DNA from 3 places in the Halolactibacillus sp. JCM 19043 genome. Region 2 is predicted to be linked to each of the others. Evidence: riboswitches for the same ligand, from Rfam matches in the RefSeq annotation. Region 2 holds a riboswitch; each other region holds the start of a gene.
The links. A riboswitch is a leader RNA that binds a small molecule or an ion and turns the genes downstream of it on or off. The one in region 2 is predicted to bind S-adenosylmethionine.
Positions count from the first base shown of each region.

Region 1: another riboswitch for S-adenosylmethionine. It lies ahead of JCM19043_RS05245 (O-acetylhomoserine aminocarboxypropyltransferase/cysteine synthase family protein); the one in region 2 lies ahead of JCM19043_RS09095 (methionine ABC transporter ATP-binding protein).
Region 3: another riboswitch for S-adenosylmethionine. It lies ahead of JCM19043_RS07210 (AMP-binding protein); the one in region 2 lies ahead of JCM19043_RS09095 (methionine ABC transporter ATP-binding protein).

Region 1 covers NZ_BAXD01000006.1:58,059-67,891, reverse strand. The annotation lists gene JCM19043_RS17360 (LytTR family DNA-binding domain-containing protein) at 1-183, opposite strand, end outside; gene JCM19043_RS17355 (LytTR family DNA-binding domain-containing protein) at 206-607, opposite strand; partial or broken gene glf (UDP-galactopyranose mutase) at 838-1,943, shown strand; gene JCM19043_RS05250 (NusG domain II-containing protein) at 1,933-2,361, shown strand; SAM riboswitch class I at 2,471-2,575, shown strand; gene JCM19043_RS05245 (O-acetylhomoserine aminocarboxypropyltransferase/cysteine synthase family protein) at 2,716-4,392, shown strand; gene JCM19043_RS05240 (hypothetical protein) at 4,604-4,876, shown strand; gene JCM19043_RS05235 (GDSL-type esterase/lipase family protein) at 4,834-5,535, shown strand; gene JCM19043_RS05230 (YpmS family protein) at 5,561-6,202, shown strand; gene JCM19043_RS05225 (hypothetical protein) at 6,381-6,965, opposite strand; gene JCM19043_RS05220 (AAA family ATPase) at 7,186-7,686, shown strand; gene JCM19043_RS05215 (DUF2628 domain-containing protein) at 7,775-8,395, opposite strand; gene JCM19043_RS05210 (helix-turn-helix transcriptional regulator) at 8,527-9,807, opposite strand.
Region 2 covers NZ_BAXD01000016.1:27,785-37,617, reverse strand. The annotation lists gene JCM19043_RS09125 (cysteine desulfurase) at 1-837, opposite strand, end outside; gene sufD (Fe-S cluster assembly protein SufD) at 839-2,140, opposite strand; gene sufC (Fe-S cluster assembly ATPase SufC) at 2,163-2,942, opposite strand; gene JCM19043_RS09110 (hypothetical protein) at 3,302-3,493, opposite strand; gene JCM19043_RS09105 (MetQ/NlpA family ABC transporter substrate-binding protein) at 3,698-4,510, opposite strand; gene JCM19043_RS09100 (methionine ABC transporter permease) at 4,553-5,218, opposite strand; gene JCM19043_RS09095 (methionine ABC transporter ATP-binding protein) at 5,211-6,236, opposite strand; SAM riboswitch class I at 6,433-6,546, opposite strand; gene JCM19043_RS09090 (TlpA disulfide reductase family protein) at 6,683-7,099, shown strand; gene gcvH (glycine cleavage system protein GcvH) at 7,160-7,600, opposite strand; gene JCM19043_RS09080 (arsenate reductase family protein) at 7,650-8,006, opposite strand; gene JCM19043_RS09075 (metal ABC transporter ATP-binding protein) at 8,249-9,004, shown strand; gene JCM19043_RS09070 (metal ABC transporter permease) at 9,020-9,833, shown strand, end outside.
Region 3 covers NZ_BAXD01000010.1:59,886-69,718, forward strand. The annotation lists gene JCM19043_RS07185 (immunoglobulin-like domain-containing protein) at 1-397, shown strand, start outside; gene JCM19043_RS07190 (sugar phosphate isomerase/epimerase) at 456-1,025, opposite strand; gene JCM19043_RS07195 (hypothetical protein) at 929-1,291, opposite strand; gene JCM19043_RS07200 (VLRF1 family aeRF1-type release factor) at 1,385-2,194, opposite strand; gene JCM19043_RS07205 (VOC family protein) at 2,420-2,818, shown strand; SAM riboswitch class I at 2,872-2,974, shown strand; gene JCM19043_RS07210 (AMP-binding protein) at 3,085-3,585, shown strand; gene JCM19043_RS07215 (hypothetical protein) at 3,755-3,943, shown strand; gene JCM19043_RS07220 (MurR/RpiR family transcriptional regulator) at 3,940-4,752, opposite strand; gene JCM19043_RS07225 (cell division protein FtsQ) at 4,990-5,820, shown strand; gene JCM19043_RS15995 (ABC transporter ATP-binding protein) at 5,822-6,217, shown strand; gene JCM19043_RS16000 (AAA family ATPase) at 6,208-6,810, shown strand; gene JCM19043_RS16005 (energy-coupling factor ABC transporter ATP-binding protein) at 6,843-7,505, shown strand; gene JCM19043_RS07235 (energy-coupling factor transporter transmembrane protein EcfT) at 7,506-8,315, shown strand; gene JCM19043_RS07240 (PHP domain-containing protein) at 8,448-9,206, shown strand; gene ilvD (dihydroxy-acid dehydratase) at 9,388-9,833, shown strand, end outside.

The DNA of each region.
Region 1 (9,833 bases), on a different contig from region 2:
ATTAATTCCTTGAACGTAGTTAAGATTAACCATAAACCCTTTATGTATCCGGTAAAAACCGTCACCTTTTAATACTTCCTCATAATGTTTAATCGCCCCCGTTGATTCAATGATCCCGTCTATCGTATGAAAGAGGAGTTGATGACCTTGGCTCTCAATATAATAGAGATCTTTTAGTTCCAATCTTACGACGCCACCTTTTACTTTAATGGTGATAAAGCGACTTTTTTTTAAGCTCAAGACGTTCAAGCGCTTTGAGTAGCCGTTCTTTAAAGGCAAAATAATTGATCGGCTTTAAAACATAATCAAGGGCATCGACCGCGTAGCCTTTAATCGCATATTGGGTCATATTCGTAATAAAGATAATAATCACGTGTTGATCAACTTTTCTAATTTCTTCTGCGACCGTCATCCCATCCATTAAAGGCATTTGAATATCCAAGAAGATAATATCAAACTGGGAAGTATAGTGATCAATAAACTGATCACCATCGGTATAGATTGACCACTCCAGCGGCTGATGTTGTTCTTCTTTGAATGTCGTTAAAAACGCTTCCAATTGTTCGTGGTACAATGTTTCATCTTCAACGATTGCCACCTTTACCATTTCCCCGTCACTCCTTTTGTCTTACGTTATAAGGACTCTCCCTAACGATAGGGGACGAATCTATCCTTTACAATTTTAGATTGATAGGTGATAATTTACACCATAAACATTAAAGGTTCAACTCCATTAGAGCCCAATCGCCTTTAAGTATAGCACACCCATTTTTTAAAATACCAGCCTTCCTTTTTTCTTCTCTAGTAAAATATAAACATGTAAGGGGTCTTAATATGATGTATGATTATTTAATTGTTGGCGCCGGACTTTTTGGCGCTGTGTTTAGTTATGAAGCAACAAAACAAGGGAAAACTTGCCTGGTGATTGATAAACGTCACCATATCGGTGGGAATATCTATACAGAAAAACAAGCCGGGATTGATGTCCATAAATACGGCGCGCACATTTTCCATACGAATAGTAAAAAGATTTGGGATTATGTGAATCAATTCGCAGCATTCAACCGATTTACTAATACTCCCATCGCTAATTATCACGGGGACATTTATAACCTCCCCTTCAACATGAACACCTTTCATCAATTATGGGGTGTGGTAACACCTGATGAGGCGAAAGAAGTCATCGAACGTCAGAAACAACAAGCAGGTGTAACTCATCCAACCAACTTAGAAGAACAAGCGATCTCACTTGTTGGTACGGATATTTATGAAAAACTGATCAAAGGCTATACCGAAAAACAATGGGGTCGACTTGCGACGGAACTTCCAGCGTTTATTATTAAGCGCCTGCCAGTGAGATTTACGTACGATAACAATTATTTCAATGATCGTTATCAAGGTATTCCAACGGAAGGCTATACCCACATTATTGAACAGATGCTTGAAAAATCTGACGTTAGACTCGGTATTGATTTTTTTGATGATAAAGATCACTATCAACAACTGGCTAAAAAGACGGTCTTTACTGGGATGATTGATCAGTACTTTGATTACGTCGATGGCACCCTTGACTACCGGAGTTTACGGTTTGAAACAGAACTAAAGCCCATCAGTAACTACCAAGGAAACGCCGTTGTGAATTATACTGATTCGGACACACCTTATACGCGCATCATTGAACATAAACATTTTAATTTTGGGACGCAACCTGACACGATCATCACCAAAGAATATCCAAGTGATTGAAAAAGGGGGATGAGCCGTATTATCCTATCAACGATGAGAAAAATAATGCCCTCTATCTAAAATATAAACAACGCGCCGAAAAAGAAACGAACGTGATCTTTGGTGGTAGACTCGCGACGTATAAATATTATGACATGCACCAAGTGATTGGGGCCGCTCTTGAAACGGCTGAAAGGGCGTTAAGCCATGACCAATAAGTCGCTTCGTCAAGTAAAAAGCATTCTCACAATCAGTGATGCTTTTGTCATCTTGATGTTACTGATCATTTCTTTTACGCCACTCGCGATCTTTCACTACAGCTATGCCCAGTCGGCAGATGATACCGTCGTCGCTTATATCTCTATTGATGGCGAAATCGTTGATGAATTTATTTTAAGTGATACGACACCACATGAGCTAAAAACTTATTATCCTGCGGGGAATCAATACAACATCATTGAAGTTGATGAGACGCGGATTCGGGTAAAAGAAGATAATTCACCCGACCAAATCGCGGTGAAAACCGGTTGGATCTCGCGTCCTGGTGAGACGAGTATTTGTTTGCCACATAGACTCATGATTGAGATTAGAGGAGAGGCAAATACTGATACACCTACCGATATTAATGCGTACTAACAGGACATATAAGTTTATACACTTAAATCGATAAAAAATTTAAGAAATTCTAACTTATCACTTGACGAACGGGATGAAGTTCACTATAATCCATACTAACAACTTAAAACTCTTATTACGAGTGGCTGAGGGAATAGGCCCTGCGACGCCCAGCAACCCCTGCATAGGCAGAAAGGTGCTAAATCCTACAGATGTGACATCTGAGAGATAAGAGGAGGACATGTGCGGTTACAACACCCTCTTCTTATTTTTCAAAGAAGTGGGTGTTTTTTGTTTCACCCTCAACTTATCGCATCCGTGTCGTTTCTATATTCAGAATAAACAAATTTTTTATATTCTAAGGAGGAATTACTTATGACCCACAATCCCTTTCACATTCAAGGTGCCGAAACACAACTCATTCACGCCGGCCAACAGACCGACCCTACTACCGGTGCTGTTGCTGTTCCGATTTACCAAACCACCGCTTTTTCATTTAAAGACACCGAACATGCGCAAAATCTTTTCGCATTAAAAGAACCTGGCAACATTTATTCAAGGATTATGAATCCCACCGTTGATGCGTTTGAACAGCGCATCGCTGCATTAGAAGACGGCGTGGCCGCTGTTGGTGTTGCCTCTGGTATGTCAGCGATCACACTCGCTATTTTGAATGTCGCCGAAGCAGGGGATGAAATCATTACCGATAGTAACCTTTACGGTGGGACATATAATTTATTCGAGCGCACGTTACCGAAATACGGCATTAAGGTGATCTTCGTTGATGGAACTGATCCACAAAACTTTGAACAAGCCATCACCGCCAAAACAAAAGCGATTTTCGCTGAAACGATCACGAACCCATCACTCAACGTTTTTGACATTGAAGCGGTCAGTGATATCGCTCATAGCTATGACGTCCCACTCATTATTGATAACACGTTTGCAACGCCATATGGGGCTAAACCACTCACCTTTGGTGCGGATATCGTCGTTCACTCAGCGACGAAATGGATTGGTGGTCACGGAACTACCATGGGTGGGGTTGTCGTTGATGGTGGTCGTTTCAACTGGAATAATGCCCGCTTTAAAGGCTTTACTGAACCGGATGAGTCGTATCACGGCATTCGTTACGGCATTGACGCAGGCCCAGCAGCGTTTGCGATTAAATTACGCGTGCAACTGTTACGTGACATCGGTCCGTCACTTAGCCCACAAAATGCCTTTAACTTACTTCAAGGATTAGAAACATTAAACTTACGCATTAAGCGTTACCATGACAATACGAAGCGCGTCGCAGATTATTTAAACAACCACCCTCAAGTCGAATGGGTGAACTATCCAGGGAATGCCGATCATCCAGGATATGCGCTAGCGAATAAATATCTGATTGATTATTACGGCTCGGTCATTACTTTTGGTATTAAAGGTGACCGCGAGACCGGCCGACAAGTGATTGACCATGTGAACTTGTTCTATCATGTCGCGAATGTCGGTGATGCCAAGTCGCTAATCATCCATCCAGCGTCAACGACGCATCAACAGTTATCAGCTGAAGGGTTAGAACAAGCAGGCGTCTCGGAACAATTAATCCGTCTTTCCATTGGACTTGAAACGTCTCACGATATTATTGCTGACTTAGATCAAGCGATCGCTAAAGCAACGGAGACAACACCAACGCTAACACCTTCTACAGAGGATGCGATCTATTGGGCGCTTCATTCCCCGTTCGCACGTGAAGAGGGCCTCCGTCCAAAAGAAATTGTCGTCGTTGGTGATCCTACTCAACACGGTTGCTTAAAGAAAATTAAAAAATTAGGCTTCCATTATAAAACGTTCGACGAACAAGCAGAGATTATTGATATACTCTTTGTGACCGAACCTAATCAGCTAACAGACATTCCTGCCCACGCGAAAATCGTCTGGTTTAAAACAAAAGAAGATTATCAGGTACTAAAACAACAAGCTTTAGCTAACAATCAAGTCATTGTTGAAGGTGCGTGTCTCTTTGGTACGGCTAATAAAATCCGGTTAAATCCGCGTCGTGACTAGTACAAATATCTAGCGTTTTTCATACTTTCGACACCCTTTGATGAGCTTGAGCTGTCACTTTGACTGCTCAAGCTATTTTTCTTGTCATTTTTTGTCTATCTGGTTATTGAAACGTCTTATCAAGACTACTATAATAGAAAAGCAATCTTGTTTTAAAATCTGTTTTAAGGGAATATTATCAAAAGAACTTTTCTTTAAGGATGGATGTCTTATGAGTAATCATCGTAAAAAAGTACTCCTTATTATATTAGTCGGTCTCATCGTGGCGGGTAGTATCGCTTTCTTTATCTTTCGACCCCTGCCCATCTACGAAACGACCTCTATTCAACCAGAAGAGGAAAATATTACGACGGTCATTAACCAAGTCGATGAAAAAGATGAAGAAGTACAATCAAATGCGACTGATTTGTCACTCGACTTAAAAACAGCTGTAGAAGAAACATTAAGAATTTTCACACGGACCGATGTGAAATTACCGCCCTAGGCGATTCACTTACTCAGGGTGTCGGTGATGAAACAAATAGTGAAGGCTATATCGGTGTGTTGAAAGGTTACTTTGATCAAACGGACACACGCGTAGCTATTAATAACTTCGGAAAGCGTGGGAACCGGACGGATCAATTACTCACTCGCCTTACAGAGGAAGAAGCGATCATTGATTCCGTTGAAGAGGCCGATTTTATCCTCGTCACGATTGGTGCCAATGATTTAATGCAAGTAGTGAAAAACAACGCACTAAATCTCAACCTTGATGTGTTTAACGAAGAAGAACAAGCCTTTAAGACACGTCTCACTGACATTTTCGAGATGATTAATGATTATAACCCGGACGCAGAGATTTATTTGCTCGGTTTTTTCAATCCGTTTCTCGGCTACTTTGATAATGTCATTGCTTTAAATGAAATCTTGACTTCTTGGAATCAAACTGGTAAGGAAGTGATTGAATCGTATTCGAATGGGCATCACATCGATTTATATGATTTATTTGCCCTCAAAGATATTTCGCTGTTAGCCGATGACAACTTCCACCCCAATAAAACAGGCTACACCTTAATTGGGGCACGGGTATACAACTACCTTAAACAGGATATTGACACATTAACGAGCGAGTTAAGCTCAAATAATGTATCACCAGAATCCTAACAAAGAAAGCTTGTAGAATGGACTGATGATTGTGAAAGAAAGTTTTATCAACTCAATAAAGAAAATGACGACATGGCACCGCCGCTTTATCTTACTAGCTCTCATTAACGGCGTCTTGATTGTCACCTTGTTCGTATTTCTCCTCCTCACACCTCCTGTGTCTGATGCTTTACCTGATCCAACGTATCAGGAGGAATTAGGGGCAAAGTTCACAGTAGAAACGACAAAAAGCGATCTAAATGATTTAATTAATACGTATATAAATCAAGTACTGAAAACAAACCAGGCTAATTTTGATGTTATTGTGGATAACGATATTCAACTGAATGGGGAACTATACGCGTTCGGCGTGCCTATTCCACTTCGAGTGACGATGGACCCGGTCGTCATGGACAACGGGGATATCGTGCTAAAAATGAACACACTCTCACTCGGATTACTCGACCTACCACGCGGACGCATTCTCCATTACATTAATCGCCAAGTAGAAACGCCAGACTGGCTTTATTTTGATTCAGAAAATGAACAAATCTATTTAGCCGTAACGTCTATTGAAATTGACAGCAACCTTCGCTTTAGAGTTGATGCGCTTGATCTATCAACGGATTCTATTATCTTTACCTTCACCGTTCCAAAAAGTGGCGTTGATACTACTACAAATGAATAATCTTTAACAAACACTACAGCAGCCGCTTAACATTACGGCTGCTTTTTTCATCTATATTTAAGTCGCTTTAGCATATAAAAAACCAACCTGAAAGTGACAGATTGGTTTTGGTATAAGAAATATAATAGCAGGCCTTGATGTTCATTCATAAAAAGTAAGTGTTAACCCGACTAATTTTTCAACTCATACGAAAGAATGAGCGAATCGGTAAACGAAATCTTCGTTTCTTGTCATCTAAATTTAAATAATTTTTTAGTGTGCCCATATAGACAAGATCTAACTTATCCCATTGCCTCAAATCATCTGGGCGCGTTAAGCCTGCGCGTTTATCTCTCGGATACAAATCAATTTCTTGAAGCATCGTCGCGACAAACTGTGAACAAAAATAAGCATGCGTGCGTTTTACTTCATAATTAATAAAGAAACCGAATAATCCAATAAAATTATAGCGGTATAAGTGCTGCATCGACTCAATCATTTGTAAGTGTTGGCGCAAGGCTAAATATTGGTCATTAGAAATCTCTAGCTCATATACGGCACACATCGATTGATTAAAAAAAGGTTCTGTCACAGCTTCTCTCACAAACCCACCAATAAACGGATTGTAAGGGCGTTTACGACCAAAGCTATAGACTTCACTCAAATCTTTATCGAAGGCAATCGAGACATGATTCAGATTCGTTTTTGTATATAAATCAATCGCCTTAGATAATAATGTTCCTGTCGATAAGAATAGTAAATAGATCGTGCGTGTCTCTTTCATAGTTGCCCCCTTTCCTTTCTTACTACTTAGACACAACCAACAAGTAAAAAGTTACATCGCACACAATAAAAGAAGTCAAGGATTGATATAGTGACCTCTATCGTGTATTCTCAGTATAGCATGAAATAATCAAAAAAAGTCTTTTTCATACAATTTTCCAGTCAACAAATCATGTATCTGTTCGACACCAATAATGAATAGTAGACAGGAGGAAAAACCTATGCAGCGGATCCTTATTCTCGGTAGCCCTGGGACAGGTAAAAGTACACTCGCACGGGAACTGAGTCACCATCTTCAGCTCCCCCTTTATCATTTAGACCAATTTTTCTTTGAAGCACATTGGGTCATTAATGAACCAGCCTTCAAACAAAAACTTCACGACGTTCTTCATGAAGACCGCTGGATTATCGACGGAAATTATGCCGCTTCTCTACCCCAGCGATTATCACGGGCTGACACGGTCATTTACTTAGACTATCCGACTCCTATTGCCTTATCCGGTATTATTAAACGCTACTGGCGTTATAAACATACGACAAGACCAGATATGGCACCAGGGTGCCTAGAACAACTCAAACCTTCATTCCTTTGGTACGTCCTGACCTTTAAACGAAAGAAAAGAAAACAAACATTTGCGAGCCTAACAGCGACTCAAATCCCCGTCTATTTCTTTCATTCGCGTAAAGAAACAGCGACCTTTATCCGAACGCTAACAAACTAAAGATTACTTATTTCGACTGTGTTTGTTTGCGCTCTATCCATAACTCCCGATTTCCGATAGCTCTTTAACACGTAGAAAGTCATCACACCTAAAAACCAAAGATGATCGTTGATAGACCGGCATACGACAAAAGTAAGATGATGGCGACTACCACGCCAGTCCCACTAACGCCTCCGCGTTCGCGGTAATCTGCTTGAGATAAATCATCATGTTGAAATTCAGCCAATTTTTGTCTTACATGCCGGTAATATAAGGCATTCCCTTTCATCCCCAAGTAGAAATAGAGCACAAGGGGAAGCAAGGTACTAAGAAAGAAAAGACTCGTCACGGCTGCGACAAAATCCATTAAGAAAAACACACCAATGAGAATTAATAATTCTCGGTACATCTTCCGGTAACCGAGCCAAAACAACCCGACAAAAAAGCTCGCCCAGTTCCAACCTGCGTTTACATCCGGTTGAGATGCGACCGACCACTTTTGGTCATAAAAGTGATAACGGGTATCAACAAAAGCCTGCCAAGGCTCTTCTTTGTGTTCGGCATCTTGATGTTTTTCAGACCGATTGACAGTCAATCCATCATTAATTTTATCGTCTTGTTGGTCTTTTGAGACGTTGTCGTCTCTAAAATAGTCTTGTATATTCAAGCCACACGTCGGACAAAAGACTGCCGCGTTTGGTGCTTCATTTCCACAGTTTGGACAAAACATTGACGTCACTCCTTTGTTTTTTTCCAGTTTAACATAAGCCTGTGCTAGCTACAGAAATTTCTTTTATTAAACTCGATGGACACCCCAGTCGTCAGTTGTCTAAATGAAAAACCCCCTTACATAAGGAGGCTTTACTTATTATCTTTATTTTGAATATCAACCATCGCTTGATGAGCTTCCGCATAGTATTCTGCGGCGAGTTTATACTTGCGGTTATTGTAATAATAATCACCTAGTAGTCTAACATACCCAGCATAAGCAATATATAATTTGCGTGATTTAAAGTACGGAATCACTTCTTTCACGAGTAGTTTTTCGAAGTTTTGCGTGAAACCATATAACGCAAAGCGCAGTACTTTTACTTGATAGACATAGCGCGGGGGCATATCTTTTTCTGATTTTAATAATGTCTCTGCTTTTGTTAACCAGTCTTTCGCAAGGTCTGGTTTTTCATATTGAATATACGTCTTCACATGACCGAGTATCGCAATTAGTTCCTGAAGACTAAATTGATGCTTCACTAAATCATAGGCTTTTGCATAGTAGCGTATAGCTTGAGTTGACATGTTTAAGTCATGGAACAATTCACCAATCGCTTCATAGACCCGAAACAGAATCGTATCACTCGATAACCGTTTACCTAAGCCTTCCGCTAATTCAAATTGTTTTAGCGCTTCATCCATTTCTCTAATCCGTTTATAGTTCACACCTTTTAAAATATGACACTTGGCTGCCCGTTCTAATCGGTAATGATCGCGATAATAAACAAGCGACCGTTCTGAATAAACAGAGGCATGATAAGAATAATGTAACACCGTTGCGGTTTTAGCCACGTGGTAAATTAAATCATAGTACTCTTCACTTTCCTCTTTGAAAATATCACTATAGATTCTTTCTGCTTCTTGAAAGTGTAAGAACGCTTTCTCGTAACTCGACTCCAAGTATTCAAAATGGGCTTTAAATTTTAACCAATAATATTGTTCTTTTTCAGAAAAATATTTTTGATCTTGTTTTAAGAGCTTTAGTTTGCGTTTAGCTTTATCTTTTTGTTTAGTCAACACAAAATAATAGAGCGTATGTAGCTTGACTAACCAGAACAGATCAGCATCAATCACTTTTTCAATTTTCGTTTGAATGTCTTGATACAAATCATGGGCTAAGACGAGATCGCACTTTAGTAAACTTTCCATCCAGCGCATCACTTGGCTAGCGATATCTTCATCAATCACCTTTTCCGGACTAATTCCTAGACGTTCGCACAATTTCTTAACCGCTTCCGGATTTGGATCAGCGGCATTACGTTCGATTTTTGAAAGATAAGAGACTGAGACAATCCCTTTTGCGAGTTCCTCTTGTGTTAAGTTGTATTTGATACGAAAATATTTTATTTTTTCTCCGATACCATCTGACATAGCTTCACCCCTTATCTTTCCTTATT
Region 2 (9,833 bases):
GGCAATAATCGGTGTACCACCTTCAAACTTCCACGGCAACTCTTTCCAAGTTGCGTCTGTTAAACTGACAAAATCAATCATTTCACCGCCGTAATCAACCGGGTCCATTTGATTGAGTAACTTTTCTTTACCATACAACACACCGATACCTGTTGGTGCCCCCATTTTATGCCCACTAAAGGCATAAAAGTCACAATCAAGGTCTTGTACATCAACTGCCATATGCGGGACAGCCTGTGCACCATCGACAACAACAACGGCACCCATGTCATGCGCATGAGCTGTAATGTCTTTAATTGGATTGATAGTACCTAATACATTGGATACGTGTGTAATGGCCACAAGTTTCGTCTTTTCAGTCACCGTCTGTTTAACAGCCGTCATGGTCATTGTCCCATCCGCTTCAAGCGGGATGAATTTTAGCGTCGCCCCAGTCCGCTTAGCTACTTGTTGCCAAGGAATCAGATTACTATGATGTTCCATCTCAGTTAACACAATCTCATCACCCGCTGTAATAAACGCATCGCCATAACTTCTTGCGACAATGTTAATACTCTCTGTTGTACCACGGGTAAAGATAATCTCTTTTGATTGCTTAGCATTGATAAACTTTGTCACCGTCTCCCGTGCCCCTTCGTAGGCATCGGTTGCTCGTTGGCCAAGTGTATGCACCCCGCGGTGGACATTCGCATTGTCAAATTTATAGTAATCATTCACAGCATCAATGACCACTTGTGGTTTTTGGGCCGTTGCGGCTGAATCCAAGTAAACAAGTTGATGACCATTGATTGTCTGATCTAGAATAGGGAAATCACTTTTGACATCTAAGATGGTCATCTTAGTATACTTTCCCTTCGATAACATCTGTTAGTTGCTTGCGCACCGCTTCGATTGGAATTTCATTCACTACAGGTGCTAAGAAACCATGAATAATGAGACGTTCTGCTTCTCGCTTAGAAATCCCACGGCTCATCAAGTAGTAAAGCTGAACCGGATCCACACGTCCAACAGACGCTGCGTGTCCAGCCGTTACATCATCTTCATCAATGAGTAAGATTGGATTGGCGTCTCCTCTTGCATGTTTACTTAACATTAACACGCGCGATTCTTGTTCTGCGTTGGCTTTTGTTCCACCGTGTTCAATCTTACCGATTCCGTGGAAAATACCGGTTGCTTTATCTTTCATGACACCGTGCTGGAGGATGATACCATCGGTGTGTTTACCATGGTTAACAATGTTGGCTGTGAAGTTTTGTGTTTGATCACCACGACCAACAGAGACTGCTTTCGCATAACAAACAGATTGATCACCTAATAGGTGCGTCACGTTTTCTGAAATCGTATCGCCATCATTCATTTGGCCAAGTGCCCACTCAATTTTCGCATCACGTTCAGCTAAACCACGACGGTTAATATAAGACGTCGTACCGTGCGCAAAGTGATCAACTGAACCGTATGAAATTTTCGCATTCGCTTTAGCAAACACTTCACTCACTACGTTCATGACTGTTTTTGCTTCTGTTTCAGATGCTAAATAATTTTCAACGTAAGTAACTTCACTATTTTCTTCTGCTACAAGTATGACGTGATTAAACAACGCTTGTGCCGGGTTATCCTGCCAAAAGATGGTTTGAATTGGTTCTTCAACTATCACATTTTTTGGTACATAGATAAACGCCCCACCATTAACGAGTGCTCCGTGAAGAGCCGTTAACTTATGTTCATTTACGCTTACCGCATCTGTCATAAAGTATTGTTTCACTAAATCCGCATGTTCTTTAATCGCCGTCTGAAGATCTGTGACAATCACACCTTGTTTTGCCAAATCTTCACTCCTGTGGACATACTCACGAACATTATCACGTAAGATTAATAAGTTTTGTTCTTTTTCAATGTCGATAAACTTTTTAATCCCTTCAGGTAAATCATTAAGGGCGATTTGTTTAGCCGATTGGTTATTGGTCACATGATCAAACGTGTCAAAATCCCAGCGGGTGATTTTCGTTTTATCCGGTTTTGGCATATCAATCGTTTCAGCTGTTTCAAAAGCTTTCAAGCGGAAATCTGTCATCCATGCCGGTTCTTGTTGTTGTTTCGAATAACTTTCTATATAGTCACACGTAAATACATCGTTAGACATCAAATTCCTCCTCCCCTATATATTATTTGCCGACAGTTTCGTCTTCAATTCCGAGTTCGTCTTTAATCCACTCATACCCTTCGCTCTCTAAACGTTCGACAAGTTCAGGTCCACCAGATTTTACAACGCGCCCTTGCATCATCACGTGAACATAATCTGGTTTTACGTAGTTTAATAGACGTTGGTAGTGTGTGATAATTAAGCAACCAAAGTTTTCATTACGTAATTTATTGATCCCTTTTGATACAACTTTTAACGCATCAATATCAAGACCTGAGTCAATTTCATCTAGAATACCAATGGCTGGTTTTAATAGCATGAGCTGCAGAATCTCATTACGTTTTTTCTCCCCACCTGAAAAACCTTCATTTAGATAACGTTGTGACATATTTTTATCCATTTCAAGATAATCCATCGCGTCATCCATCTCTTTAATGAACTTCATCAATGGAATCTCATCACCCTCTTCGCGGTGAGCATTAATAGAAGACCGTAAGAAATCTGACGTTGTCACCCCACTGATCTCACTCGGATATTGCATCGCTAGGAAAAGACCCGCTTTTGCACGTTCATCTACTTCCATCTCAAGAACATCTTCACCGTCCATTAAGATTTGTCCTTTTGTTACTTCATATTTAGGGTGTCCCATAATAGCTGACGCCAATGTTGATTTACCCGTACCGTTCGGCCCCATAATCGCATGGAACTCGCCGCCTTTTATCGTTAAATTAACGCCTTTTAAAATCTCTTTCCCATCAATCTCCACATGAAGATCTTTAATCTCTAATGTTGAACCACTCATATCTATACCTCCTAAGTAATTTGCTTACGTGTTATTCTGATACTGAGTCTCATTTTCATTCTCAGTTTATACTCATTACAATCTTAAACTATTTCAAAAATTATGGCAAGATTTTAAGACCGAAAACATCACTTTTTAAACAATAACGTAAAAAAAGTTTATATCGTTTTCCCGAGTAAGTCAAACATTGCCACATCTTTCAATATTTTTGCTCTGATCGACGGTAACGACGCTCTGAATAATTAACGCCTCCATCACGACTAGCGATTGCCTTATTTTTGGTAATATAAAGAAAAACCTCTCACACTATTTATTTAAATAGCGCAGAGGTTTTTCTCATTTACTCATGTTAATTGAGTTTACATATCTCGGTGAATATCTTGTTGTAGTTCAGCAATCAATTTCATACTTTGTTCATGACTTTTTTCTCGTTCTCGCTCCACTTTCATGCGCTTCTCGACATTCATTTCATATTCTGTGAAATTCACGCCGTGATTTTGATGCATAGCTTTTTCCATTTCTGGTGTGTAGTTCAGATTGAGCTTTTCCATCTCGTTTTAAAAGTCCCCTTATTGATTAATTTATTTATTGCTTGATACAAGTATTATTATAGCACGCTGCCCCTACTATGAAAAACGTGCTTTGACATGATTTGACCTCATTTCACCGAGTAATAACCGCTCTATTCAACATACCTCAGCGCACATAAAAATACAGACGAATTCTTCCGTTTTCGTCTGTATTTCATTGTTCAGTTATTCACCGGCAACAGGAACAACTTCGCCTTGGTATTTTTCATTAATGAAATTAGAGATTTCTTCTGACTGCAAGATTTCAACTAACTTTTGAAGATTCTCATTATCTTCATCTTCAGCACGTGCGGCGATAATATTAACATAAAGGGAATCGGCACCTTCTACGAATAACGCATCGTCCACCGGTGATAGACCTGCTTCAATCGCATAGTTACCATTAATAGCAATGAGTGTATTTGCTTCATTTTCATATGCTTCGATCAGGAATTCCGGATTCACTGATGGAGAAAACGTAAGGTTCAATGGATTTTCCACAATATCATCGATTGTAGCAGCGGATTTATCTACATCATCGGCAAGTGTAATAAAACCATTTGCTTCAAAGAGTGCTAAAATACGCCCATGGTCAGGTACGTTACGACTAATAATCACTTCTGTTCCTTCTTCAATATCATCTACTGAAGCAATGTCTTTTGAAAACACACCGAGAGGTTCTACGTGAATGCCCGCTAGATTAACTAAGTCATAACCATGATCTTCTAAAGATAATTCAAAGAATGGAATGTGTTGGAAGTAGTTGGCATCCAATTCTCCACGTGATAAATCTTCGTTTGGTAATGCGTAATCTGTATACGTTTCAATCGTTAACTCAATACCTTCTTCTTCTAGCAATGGACGCGCTTCTTCTAAGATTTCTGCGTGAGGCACAGAAGTAGCCCCGACTTTAATTTCATTCTCTGCTGATTCTTCTCCACAAGCAGCTAAAAATCCAAGTGACAAGACAAGTAAAAATAAAGTTACAATTTTTTTCATCATGAAATCCCCTTTTCTTTTTTTAATATATGAATAAGCTCATTAGCGCTTATCAATTTTTTTCGTAATAACATCGCCAATAAATTGAAAGATAAATACAATTAATACAATCAGGAGTGTACAGACATAAACGATATCCATATCTCGACGAGTAAAGCCGTAGAAGTAGGCATAATCACCAAGACCCCCAGCACCAATCGATCCTGCGACGGCGGTATAACCGATTAAAGCAATCGCCGTTACCGTCAGTCCTGAAACAAGCGCTGGCATCGATTCTTTTAGTAACACCTTAAAGATAATCGTCGATGTTTTTGCCCCCATCGCTTTCGCTGCTTCAATTACACCGTGATCAACTTCACGTAAAGCAATCTCAACGAGGCGACCATAAAACGGCGCAGAACCTAAAATTAATGCAGGTAATGCGGCTGTTGGTCCGCGGAACGTCCCAAATAAAAAGACGGTGAGTGGTAAAATTAAAAAGATTAAAATAATAAAAGGAATCGCCCGAAATATATTCACAAATCCAGCGGTAATTGAATAAACAATTTTATTATCCCACAAGTTACCCGGCGCGGATAAATAAATGAATAGACCTAGGATCGTACCTAAAATCAACGTCCCTATTAAAGCGACAAGTGTCATATAAAGTGTCTCACCTGTTGCCCATAAAAGATCCATCCAATCAATGTTTGGAAATAAATTAGCCATGTGTGATCACCTCCACATCGACTGATGTTGATCGAATAAATTGAATCGCCTGTTCCACTGCTGGTAAGTCCCCTGTCATTTTTACATAAAGCGAGCCGTAAGCTCCTTCTTGTGTTTGTTTAATGTTTCCTTGAATAATATTAATATCAACGTCATAATGTTTAGCTACCTCTGAAATAATCGCTTGATTGGCTGTTTCTTTTACGAAGGTTAACTTTAGTACATGACCATCTGAAATATGTTCGATTAATACATCATCGGTGAGTTCTTCATCTGGTTTACCCATGACCTGTTCAACAAACTTTTTCGTCACCGGTTTTTTAGGGTGTGAGAAGACTTCAAGGACATTTCCTTGTTCAACCACACGTCCCGCTTCCATTACGGCTACGTTATGACAAATCTTTTGAATGACGTGCATTTCATGGGTAATGAGGATAATCGTTAAACCGAGCTTTTCATTAATATCAACAAGCAAAGCTAAAATTGAGTCGGTTGTCTCTGGGTCAAGAGCCGATGTTGCTTCATCACAAAGTAATACTTTCGGTTTATTTGCGAGTGCTCGTGCAATACCAACCCGCTGCTTTTGTCCCCCACTAAGTTGTGACGGATAATTCTTTTCTTTACCTGTTAGTCCAACAAGATCAATCAATTCTTGCACACGCGTTTGTATTTCAGCTTTTGATGTCCCGGCAATTTCTAATGGAAAGGCAATGTTTTCTTCAACGGTGCGCGACCACAACAGGTTAAAGTGCTGAAAAATCATGCCAATTTCCTGGCGTTTCACCCGTAATTCATGTTTTGATAGGCTAGTGATATTTTGTCCTTCTATTTCTACTGTCCCACTTGTCGGTTCTTCTAAGCGATTAATTAAGCGAATAAAAGTGCTTTTACCAGCACCGCTATAACCAATCACGCCGAAAATCTCACCTTTTTCAATCGATAAACTTAAATCATCTACGGCTTTTAGTTCATGTTCGTTTGTTTTAAAAACTTTCGATAACTGATCAATGACGATCATGTGACTTCCCCCTAATATCTAAATATTCATTCTTTTTATAACGGTATTCATTCTTCTCTCTTTAACCGAATACGCGATGGTTTAATGATTAAATTATCAACCAAACACTATTTCAATCAATATAAAAGCGCCCCTTTATTCTCCTTTAATAAGAGAACAAAAAGACGCTGGCATCATATGCTTACGTTTAAGCGTTCCCTTATCATCCAAAGCTTACGCTTTGCAGGAATTGGCACCTTTTTAAATACAGCTTGTATTTAACGGTTGCCGGGCTTCGTCGGGCCAGTCCCTCCACCTCTCTTGATAAGAGTCTTAAATATTTAATTGGTTAATGGTGATAATAGCACGTTAAAAATATGCTGTCAATAAGTTTTCACAATATTTTGTCCATGTTATACTAATTAATCACGAGAGTATACAACAGTTTGAAAGGATGATTGATATATATGACAACTGCACCAGATTTTACGCTTCCCTATATTGATAAAGACGACCATCTTACATTAAGTGATTTGCGCGGGCGAATGGTGTTACTTACGTTTTGGGCCTCTTGGTGTCCTGATTGTAGTCAGGATATGCCGATGAAAGAGCGATTATTCAAAACCGTGGACCAAAACAAATTAGCGATGATTACCATTAATGTCACTGGTAGAGAAAGGCATCACGATGATGCCGTTCGTTACAAAAATAACTTTATCAAACAACCAACTCTTGTAGATAATGGTCGTGAAACATATCTCAACTACACTTGTTTAGGTGTACCAACGACGGTCTTAATTGATCAACAGGGTCATATCGTTAAACAATGGGGCCAGAACTTAAGCTTTCCTAGTCTAATGGAGGCAATTAGTGCCTATCTTTAAGAAAAACATGCCTGTTCATTAGAAGTATTGACTAATGTTCAGGCGTGTTTTATGATCAGATTACTTCGTTAAATCAATATCATTGATGTGTGACAAGTTTAAAGCAACATGGTCCTCAGTAACGCCCCGCAGAAAATCTTTATACGCGTCACTTGCCATAAGTGCTTTAACATCCTCCATATTATCTGGCTTAATGACAATCAACCAACCCTTATCATAAGGTGACACATTAATCAGTTCAGGTTTATCTTCTAATACATCATTAACCTCAACGATTTCTCCGTTGATTGGTGCATACAGTTCTGATACTGTTTTAACGGATTCAACATTACCGAACGTATCATTCGCTTTCACTGTTTCACCAGTTTCACTGATTTCAGCGAACACAACGTCACCTAGTTCATCTTGCGCATAATCAGTCACCCCGATACGAACTAAGTTATCTTCAATATTTAACCACACATGTTCATCTGTGTAATAATAATCTTTTGGTAAAGTCATTTATCATTCCCTCTTTCATTTAAGCGAATTTGTTGCTGCTTATGTTGCTTTATTTCCATGTTTGTTCGAATTGTTCTTCCTTAAAACCGACCGTCACATGTTGGTCATCATAAGTAAGTGGACGTTTCATTAACATCCCATCGCTTACGAGTACATCGACTTTCTCTTCATGCGTCATATCAGGTAATTTATCTTTTAAATTCAATTCACGATACTTCTGGCCACTCGTATTAAAGAATTTTTTAATATCTAGTCCGCTTCGTTCGATTAGCCCCATCATCACTGCTTTTGATGGTGTGTCTTCTACAATATGGTGCTCATCATAAGCGACACCATTAGCCTCTAACCATTGCTTTGCTTTTTTACATGTACCGCACTTTGGATAACAATAAAACGTCATTGTCAAATGAATCCCCACCCTTTCTCTTTTCTCCTTCTTTAGTATAAAGTCTCTTGCTTCGTTTTTCCACCTTTTCGCTTGTTCTAATGCACTTTCATTGACATCAAAGCATTTATTATGATTAACTTAAACCTAAACCGTAACAATTCTTATTTACATTCATGCTTGTTTCGGTTACACTTAGTAATGGTTACGTTTCGAACAATCACAAAGTGCTTTTATATAATAGATAGAGGAGCTTAAATACAATGACAGACACCATCGTTGAATTAAAAAATATACGCTATGCCTATGAAGACAAGATTGCTTTAAAAGATGTGAACCTCTCGATTCCTCGCGGGGCTTTTTTAGGTCTTGTCGGACCAAATGGTGGCGGTAAAACAACATTAATTAAATTACTACTCGGTGTGTTAACACCGCAACATGGCTCGATCGAGTTATTCGGAACACCTGCTAATAAGTTTAAAGATTGGCAGAAGATTGGCTTTGTGTCACAAAAAGCTAATGCCTTTAATCGAGGGTTTCCTGCCACGGTAAAAGAAGTCGTCGCTACGGGATTAACGGCACAAATCGGTTACTTGAAGTTCTTCACAAAAAAACATCGCGAGAAAGTAAAAGAAGCCATTGAACTTGTTGGTATGTCAGAATACATCAATCAAAACATTGGTGACTTATCAGGTGGTCAACAACAGCGCATTTTTATTGCCCGTGCTTTAGTCAGTGAACCGGAATTTCTCATTTTAGATGAACCGACTGTTGGGATTGATACGGAAAACGTTCAAAAGTTTTACGAACTTTTAGGGAAATTAAATCACGAGAAAAAAATCACCCTTCTCCTTGTCTCCCATGATATTGGCACGATGACAAGTCATGCAAATGGCGTTGCTTGTCTCAATAAAGAAATCCATTTTCATGGTGATACAGAAGCGTTTCATAATTTATCTGAACAACGGATTTCATCATTTTATGGTCATGACTTAAATATCGTGACCCACAATCATTAAGGACGGTGAGTGAGTTTGCTTAGTCAATTTTTTGAGTTTGAGTTTTTGCGCACGACACTTTATACAGGTTTAATCATCGGCTTAATTGCGCCACTCCTTGGTACGTTTGTCGTTGTGAGACGCCTTAGCTTAATTGCTGACGGTTTGAGTCATGTGACTTTAGCCGGTATTGCTTTTGGTTTGTTTATGGATAAAAAATACGGATTAGCTGTCATTACCCCTTTTACGTCCGGGACAATTTTTTCTATCTTTGGAGCTATCTTAATTGAGCGTCTAAGAACAGTCTATAAAGCTTATCAAGATTTAGCTATTCCTATTATTCTCTCTGGTGGGGTTGGTCTTAGTGTTATCTTTATTGCACTTGCTGACGGATTGAACAATGACTTATACTCTTACTTATTCGGATCTGTTTCAGCTGTGTCTAAACAAGATTTTAATACGATTCGGATTATTGCGGTTATTGTTTTAACGTTAATGGTTGTGTTTTATAAAGAATTGTTTATGTTATCATTTGATGAAGAACATGCGAAAGTATCAGGTATTCATTCAAAGAGTATTCACTTATTATTTATCTTACTGACGGCACTTGTTATTTCAGCGTCTATCCGCATTGTCGGTGTGTTGCTTGTTTCAGCGCTCATGACACTGCCTGTCGCAAGTAGTATTCGCATTGCCAAAGGATTTAAACAAACCATTTTTTATTCGATTATCTTCGGTGAAGCAAGTGTCATTCTAGGGATTGTTTCTGGTTATTATTTAGAAATCCCCCCCGGTGGGACAATCGTGATGGTCTTAATTGCTTTTCTCATCGTGACAACATTTCTCCAAA
Region 3 (9,833 bases), on a different contig from region 2:
TTATTTGTATCGATTAGAAAGCCTTACCCCTACAGGTGAGGTGACAGACCGGGTCTTGTCTGTCTTTTATAATGTTTTACCAAAACTTGACCTTGCCTTTGAAGTAGAACACGACACAGGTACAGAAGCAACGTGGGTGCTGCACAATCATGGTCAAACGAGCGTGACCTTTGGTGTTGATTATGCGCTTGAAAAATATGATGACGGTGTGTGGCGCGAAGTGCCGCTTGATTTAGCTTTCATTGAGATTGCTGTTCAACTCGCGGCAGGGGAGAGATACGACAATGACTTTTCCGTTGAAGATTTAGCTCGCGGGGAATATCGGTTAGTAAAAACAATCCAGGCGCCTGACTACGGAGAATCTTTTACCTTACAAGCACCGTTTTTAATTAAGTAACTTCATGTCGGTCCATAACAAAAATGTTTTTAAAAATAAGACAAGCACTAAGCTTGTCTTATTTCCATGTGAGGTTATTTTTTGATGCCACTTCTCGGATGAATTGACTGGCGAGATCATAACTCATCTCGTCAGGTAAGTGTTCGATAATGACAGGTAAATCCGGGTCTAACGTATCGAGCTTCTTCAGTAAGATCGGGTAATCGAGTTGGCCTGTACCTGGCAACACTTCTTTTAAATGCACGGTTAAATCAGACGTTAGTAAAAGGTCTTTTAAGTGAACATTGACAATTAAGTCACCTAATTCATCGATAAAGTCAGACATAACACGTCGGTTTCGGTAATAGCGTTTCGGGTTATTAATCATATTGACCGGATCAAAGTGGATTTTAAACGCGTCGCGGTCAATCATGTCAACGAGCTGTTTATAGTCCCATACATCACTTGGCGGAGTATAAGGCATCATTTCAAGACTATAGGTTGTCTGTGTTGGTTTGACATCATCAATGATGTCCTGAACAGTTTTGGCAATCAGTTCGAATGTTTGTTGGGTGTAATGTTCGCAGTCTGGACCGTCCCAAGTTGCGCCGAGAGAACCGGCAATGTTGACACACGTCCGCGCGCCAATCTCATCACTAAAGGCGAGTTGTTTTTTATATAATCGATGGCTTTTTTACGCGTCTCAAGATCTGAGCTAATCGGATTACTCCATGCGCCGACCTCACTCAGTAAGATATCGTGTTCTTTTGCTAGGGAGACATAATCGTTTCTCTCTGTTTGTGAACTGGTGTGATTAATCGGTAAGACAGCACTGTTAAAACCTTTTTCAAGATGTTTATTCACCCATGTTTCAGGGGTTAAATGATCAACAAAAACATAGCCACCTAAGCGCATAAGGCACCTCCTGTATATATTTCGAAGTATGTGTCATTCATTCGTTTTGTTATGACATAGGAAGAGGAACTGCATGTCTGCAGTTCCTCACGATTACAGGTCGTGTACGGCTTTAATGACTTTATCATGGTGTTCATCTAACATATTCTTATCGATACAAGCATTGATGGGCTTATTCATCAATTCTTTTAATTCATGTGTTTCTTCGTGTGGACCGACGAGGTAAATATATTCCCATTCACGGTCTTTCGCTAGTTTATCAAGCATCGGGGTAATCGATTTATACCAACGTTTCCGGTTTTCTTCAAATCGGGCAATAAATTGTTCGCGCAAGTTGATACTTTTACCTGCATTTGCCCCTGCTGAGGTATGGTTACGGTTAACGGCAGGGTGTTTACGCCAATCTTCTGTATCTAAATCCAGTTCATAGACCACGGTGTCAATCAGTTTACCTAACTCTGTTTCAACAAGTCGAATCGCTTCTTTTTGGGTCAGGATGACACCTGCTTTTGGATATTCTTGATGCAGTCTGACGAGCTGGTCAACTTTCGCGATTTCTTCCCAGAAGAATTCCGTTTCAACCGGTATTTGTAGGATGTCACTGTAAACAAATTCATCCGGTGTTGCGATAATAATGACGCTTTTCTTTAAATCTAATTCGTTTTCTTTAAAGAAATCTTTGACGGCTTTTTTTACTTGTTGGAATTTTTTTAATTCATCTTTATTGTCTTCGGTGTCTAAGTATTTTTCAAAACGATTGAGTCCATTTTTTAAATGTATCCGCCATTCGCCACCTTGTTGGTCAGGGTCAGCCGGATCCGTGTTTAAATACATTGTAAAGAATTTTTCTGGACTTTCTAAGTATAAACTTTCGAGTTTTTTGATTGTTTTCTTGATGGTCATGTAAAAGCCTCCATTCAATCATTTTTTTCTGTCCTTACCCTGTATCTAACCGAAATATGAAAGCGTTAAACATTTTACGGGTAATCTTTCTAATCTTTCTGAAAAATATCGTAAACGCTGAAGCGGCATTGACAATTTTACGTTATAATGGAAAGAAAGACGTTTATATTTTCATGTGGATGAAACGTCAGGAGAATACATGTGTAACTTGTAGGAGGAATGATTATGACTTTACTTTATCCGTGTTTAATGTTTAGAGGTGAGGCAGAACAAGCGATGCGCTTCTATGTGGGGGCTTTTAAAGGGGCAGAAATATTAGAATTGATGCGCTATGGCCACGGGAGAGAAGCAGACCAACATAAAGTATCACGAGGGATTATCACCTTACATAATCAAACCGTGCTTTGTTTTGATAGTATTGTCGACCATCCCTTCACGTTTACTCCAAGTACTTCACTTGTGATCGAGTGTGAGTCATTAGAAGAATTAAAAAGATTATATGATTACTTAGCCGTTAATGGAGAAGTGTTAATGCCATTAGATACGTATCAATGCCATCAACAGATGGTTTGGTTTAATGATCAGTTTGGTGTGAGTTGGCAACTTGTGTATTTTGGCGTATAACCTCTTTACAATTACGGAATTTATGTTATAATTTTCTAAAACAACTGCATAGGTGTTTATCACGAGTGAACGAGAGATCTGGCTCTAAGACTTCACGGCAACCTACATGAGTAAGGTGCCCCAACCAGCAAAGCAGAAGGCTTTGAATGATGAATGTTCGTTATGAAATTAACACGCATTCAATTAATGGATGCGTGTTTTCGTCATTGATCGCCTTTCTTATCACAATGTTTCATACGAATGTATAGAGAGAGGAATGATGTGAGATGGTAAGAACCGATTTAAAAGAGCCGTTATTAGATCACCGCTTTGACGATGCGCCAAAAACGAATGCGGTTTTTCATTTAATGGATCAGCATGTGGAATTAGGGCACGGATTCGTGCCGTGTTTGATCGAATCAGAACCGGTAAGTCAGTCAATGTCCTTTGGTGACTTTCAAGCAGCTGTAAATAACTATAGTAGGATCTTTCAAGATAATGGTATCTGCAAAGATGATAAAGTCCTTGTCTTACTTAAAACAGGTAAGGTGTTTCACCAGACATTGCTTGCGATTATCCGTTTAGGTGCGATTGCGGTCGTTTGTGATCACGAAACAGCGTGTGTGACACAAATCGCAGAAAAAGAACAGATTAAGATTATTGTGACAGACTATACGTTAAGACGGTTGATTGAAGTGAACCGACTAACGACGTTACAACAGGTCATGTTTACGGAACATATGAATCAGCTCACCCAAACAAATCAAGCACTTGATGTAGTTGGGTAAGGGCAAGTCAGCCGATGGTCATTATATATGACGGGGAGGACCATTTGTGTTATTGTCATGGACATATTGAGTGTTTCGTTACACTCTCAGATGACTATTTAATTCAGACTGAAGAAACCGTGCTCGTTCCCGCTTTAACGTACACCCATCCACTGTTTTACTGGTTGGCATGGATCCAGCGGCTGGTGTATATATCGGCCCCATTCATGCGAAGACAGTAGAACATTTAGTGGGTTTTGTGGCATTAATAGATGAAGATACTTTTGGCTGCTTAGTGAAAGCAGACTGTGAGTTAGAAGCACTAGCGTTTGACCAACAAAAGCTCGTCGGACTCTTGCGCCAGTGTGCGCAAGGTTAACGTGGTAAAAATGCCTTCAATTCTGACCTTAACGCCACTAAAGCCTCGGCTGTTGTCTCAGCTGTTGTTTCTTTAATTAATGCTTCTATTAAACGTTCAATTAAATACGTCGGTCCGATCATCGAGTGGAATTCATTCGGCTTCCCGCGATCGGTGAGAAATATTAGCAGTGCCGGGTACTGGTCTGCTAAATTATCTTGGTCAGTTAAGCCGATGGTCTTGATGCTTTTTTTCTCCGTGACGTGTAATAACGCCTTTGTCTCATTGATCAATCTTGAGAAACTGAAAAAAATGACTGTATCGGTTGGTTGTAAATGCAACAACGTCTCCATGAGTTCACTACCTCCTTCAGTGTGAAGTTCGACGGGAATCGCTAAGCGGCGCAGGCGATAAAACAATAATTCGCCCAATCCTTTCGTGACCCCAAAACTAAAAATATGAACGGTTGAGGCTTGTTTGATTAAATGAACGAAGCGGCTCACGTACGTATTTGCAAGACCTGTTTCTGTTTTGTATAAATAATCGAGTAACTTTTGAAACCTCATCGGTCCTATCGACGAGGTTTCTTTTGCTTGTTGTAACTTGTTTTGTGGAGAGGAAGAAAGCTTATGAATATGCGCTTGTTTAAAGGTTTTGTAATTTCTGTAACCAAGCACCTTAAAAAAACGCGACACTGTAGCGTTACTAATCTTTAAGTCATTAGCAATTTCTTCTTCCGTTTTAAGTAGAGCTTGTTGGGCCTGTCTATTAAAGTAGTCGGCAATTTTCATTTGATTCGGTGTTAAGTTTTTCGTTGGAAAGTTAAACATTTATTTCGCTCCTTATCATAACGGTATGTAGCGTCATTATAGCAAAATCCGTGCAGTGAAAAGCGGGAATGTAAGAAACTTTACATAATGTTTAAAGATGCACAATATTTTACAGCGTCTTTACATGACTCATATACTAGCTTCATCTCCGACCGATATACTTAACGTATCACTTAATTAAAGGAGCTGTTTCATTTGAATACACATCAACGCTTTACTTTAACACAGTCACAAAAAATGATGGTGTTTATTTTGTCGATGTCGCTTTACGGACTATCTAACATGATCACCGAACTTATTCCGAAGTTTTACTTAGGGCCGATTGAATTGTCGGTTGAGTACTTTGCTTTTATTCCTCTTAGCTTAGCGATGATTTTCCATCCCTTATACGCGGCTATTGGCGCAAGTTTAGGTGAGGTGATCTTCGGTGAGATTATGCTAGGGCAGTTTGGTGGGATTGGTGAGTTAGAGAAGTTTATCGCCTTTTCACTGGCGATTTTTATTGCAGGGGTCAGTGTCCGTAACCCGGAAAATAAAAAACAAGTCGCGCTTGGAGCGATGGTTGGTGTAATCCTGCACCAGTTTATAAGTATGAGTGTTGATATTTTAAAAGTATGGGTGGGGGTTGAAGAATTAGAAGCGGTCGAAGGTTTGGCAGAAAGTGTTGTCGTGATTGAAGGACTTGCATTTTTAAACGACGTGCTGTTTTCAGGTATTTTGTTCGCCTTACTCCCCACGCTATACCTTGTACCAAGACTCTACGGTAAGATTGAGCCTTTGTTAGGGATGAAGCCACGAAAGAATGATTTACAACTTGGCTTATCAGACATTGTTACCGTACCGTTTGTACTCGCGACGGTCGTTCTCGGTAGTTTAAGTTTCTTATTTGAGTATTTATCAGAAACGACGTTTGGTTGGGAGTGGGAAGCCCCGCTCGTGGACCGTTTTGGTGAGTGGATTGTCTTTCCAATGATGGCTATACCGGTCATTGTCGCCCTTGTTGTTGTTAGCTATTTGGTCAAACGCAAAGGACGAAAAGACACTGACGGTTATTCGGAGGTTGTTTAACATGACACATCAATTAACGATGACAGACGTGACCTTCACTTATCCAGGGCAGAACAGTCCACAGCTTAAAAATGTGACGCTATCGATTAAAGAAGGGACGTTTGTGGCGATTATGGGTGGCAACGGTAGTGGGAAAAGTACGCTCTGTAAATGTTTGAATGGTCTTATTCCTCATTACTATGTGGGCGACTATGCGGGTAAGACAACCGTTAATGGTCATGATACAACAAAAGTGTCGGTGTCAGAGTTATCTAAACACGTTGGGTATGTGTATCAGGACTTTGAGAATCAACTGGTGAGTCCAAGAGTATTAGATGACGCTTGTTTTGCACCGTTGCACTTTGGGCTGAGTGACTTTAAAAGAAGAGGAGAAAGGCGCTTGAACTTATGGCCATAAGTCATCTAAAAGACCGTTACATTTGGCAACTCAGTGGTGGTCAAAAGCATTTACTGGCGCTGAGTGGGATTTTAAGTTTAGACCCGGATATTATCATTGTTGATGAACCGGTCAGTCAACTCGATCCCTTTCATGCGGAGGTCATCTATAAACAATTACAAGCGCTGCATCAACAAGGAAAAACGGTTATTGTGATTGAGCATCATGCCTCGTTTGTTGCCCGTTATGCTGAAGAAGTCATTTTAATGTGTGAGGGTGAAGTTCTAGCTCATACACCAGTCCGGGAAGCGCTAGAAAATGATGCCTTACTCTCACAAGCAGGTGTGTATCCGCCAGAGGTCACAATGATGGCTCGAGCGATGCATTGGCATGATCAGCCGCTGCCGCTGACGATTGATGAAGCAGAAAGTTACTTTAAGCCATTATTAAAACAAGTAGAAGAAAACAAAGTTGAAATAGCTCCAGAAGAGAATAACGACGTAGCTGTTCAGCTCCAAGGTGTCTCGTTTCATTATCAGTCACTTGAAAAAACAACCCATCAAGTATTTGACCAGCTCGACCTCACCCTCTATCAAGGAGAACGGGTGCCTTAATCGGCAATAACGGAGCAGGAAAATCCACTTTAATGAAGTTGTTAACCGGCCAAATGAAACCGAAAGCCGGTCAAATTGAGATATTTAACGAAGACATCAGTCAACAGTCACCTGAACAATTAGCCGAGTATGTGACTTACATTCATCAAAATCCGGAACATATGTTTATTGACGATAGTGTAGAAAAAGATATCGGCTACTTTTTAAAGATGAGACATGTTAAAGATTTAGATCAACGTGTCGCTAGGTTATTAGAACGGTTTGATTTAACGTCACTTAAATCGCGTGATGCGCGACTGCTTAGCGGCGGGCAGATGCGACGCACGTCACTAGCCATTGGTGAAGGGATGTCACCAAAGTTATTGTTGTTGGATGAACCAACAGCCACACTTGATATGGCCGCAAAACAACATGTGAAACGACTCATGCAAAGTCAGACAGGGGAAGAAAAAACGATTGTGATGGCTACGCATGACGTGTCGCTCGTGTTTGATTGGGCCAGTCGTGTCATCGTGTTAAATAACGGTCAGATTATTTTCGACGGATTGCCAGAACAATTAGTCGGTGATTATCATGTCTTAAATAAAGCCGGCATTATTTTACCAGAAATCGTAGAATTGTCTCGACGACTCAAATTGCCCTTAATGAAAAACCAACAAATGTTTATCGATTGTTTACAACGAGAGGTGATGTAAATGGATGTGGTAAAAACATTGACAGATAAACTGTCAATCGAACAAGTTAAAATAGAACTTTTAAATACAGCCTATGGCTACCACCATACGTTTTTACAACGCTTAGATCCGCGGACGTTATTCCTTTGGTATTTAGTCTTTGGCGTGGTGCCGTTTTTTATCCACTCAACCCCAGTCTTGATTGGGTTAGCCGCTTTTCTTGTCGTATTAACGATTATGGCGAAAGTAAGCCCGCTCATTATTTTTATTTTAACGCTCGGGTTACTCACCCAAGGTGGGTCTTATCTCATTGTCGGGTTATTTTTCGGTGGAAACGTCACGGCGATGTTGCCACTGTTAAAACTCACCCTAAAATTATCGGTTATCTCGATGGCGAGTATCGTTGTATTTTGTTCCATGTCACCGGAGAAGTTGAGTGATGGGTTGTTAAAAATTGGCGTCCCTGGTCAAGTCTCATTTAGTATTGGTTATGCGTATCGTATGTTGCCGACGTTAGTCGAGGAATACCATCATATCTTTTTATCCTACCGATTACGAGGAAAAAAACCTGCGAAAAAAGGGCTTTTTTATAGCCGGCATCTCTTCTATTATATCAAACTATTAATTAAGTCGTTTTATCCGCTTATGTTGTCTGTAGCGAAACGTTCGCGGACGATGGTCGAAGCACTTGAATCAAAGGGAAGTTTATACGGATTTAACCACCCAAAAGTAAAACAGTTAAAACTGCAACATTTAACTATTAAAAGACGTGATGTGTTGTTCTTTAGCTTAAGTATCAGTTACTTTATCGCCTTGATATGGCTCAGTTAGCTCATGCTTTGGTTACGATCCCATCAACAAACGGATAATGTATGATGCAGTCATATGAGGGACTGAGTAATCTCTATAAGAAGGAAACAGATAATATAAATGATCAAATATTAATGATAAGGACGTGTCCATATGCATATAGATTTTCATAGCCATGTAAAAATATCAAAAAAATCAGCTTTTCATCCGGACTACTTTGAACAAATGATTGAGGAGGCGAAGTTAAACGGACTCGACGCGATTTGTTTAACCGAACATTTTAATACGATTTGTTTCTTTGATGTGTACGATTACTTAGATGCGCATTATCCATATATCGATGACTATTATGAGGTTAAGGGATTTAAAGTCTTTCCTGGGATGGAAGTCGATGTAAAGGAAGGCGGACATACGCTTGTCATTGGTCAACGCCAATCAATTCGAACAATTCGGGAACAGTTAGAGCCTTACACAACAAAAGGTCACTTCCTTTCCATTGATCAATTAAATGAATGGGTAAAGGCAAACAATTGTTTATTTATTGGTGCGCATTTCTACCGTGAATCAACCCCGCTGATTCATTTAACGGATCAACAACTACAGTATTTCGATGCGTTAGATCTAAATGGAAAGGACCTGTTTAGTTATGATATGGCGAATTACCAAGCGAAATTAACTGACGTAGCACATCGGCTAAACTTACCAATCGTTGGCGGAAGTGATACGCATCATTTTCTACAGTACGGGGTCATTTATAATACGCTTCATGACGTCGTTACGATCGAAGCGTTAAAAGACGCGGTCATTAATCATCAGGTGCAAGTGATTATTGATCCAAGTTTACCTGTACGTGTCAAAGGTGCGACAGTGGCTAAGAAATATTTAAAACGTTTAGTCGAAGTCACGGCTTAATATGAATCTAAAAAGACTCACCGGTGACGATGAGTCTTTTTAGTGTATTATTTATTTTCTATATCGGTAGAATATAAGTCGGAGAATGATAAGAGACAGAAAAGCTGATGAATTGACATAAAAGTTTGAAAATTCATGCAGTACACGTTATAGTTAAAGAAAAAGGAATGGAGTGAACGTGATGGAGAAAGATTTACGAATCAAGAGTCATGTCTTTGATGAAACAACACGAGCACCAAATCGTGCCATGCTTCGTGCGGTTGGGTTAACCGATCAATCCTTTAAACAACCAATGATAGGTATCGCCAGTACATGGAGCGAAGTTACCCCGTGTAACATTCATTTAAATAGTTTAGCTGAAAAAGCCAAGGAGGGTGTTGTGAAAAATGGTGCGACCGGCATGATTTTCAATTCTATTACGGTCTCTGATGGTATTTCCATGGGGACCCAAGGGATGCGCTTTAGTTTGCCGAGTCGTGATGTGATTGCCGATTCAATTGAAACGGTGATTCAAGCGGAAAATTTAGATGCCTATGTCGCGATTGGTGGCTGTGATAAAAATATACCGGGTTGTATGATGGCGATCAGTCGGACGGACGTACCAGCTGTATTCGTTTATGGCGGTAC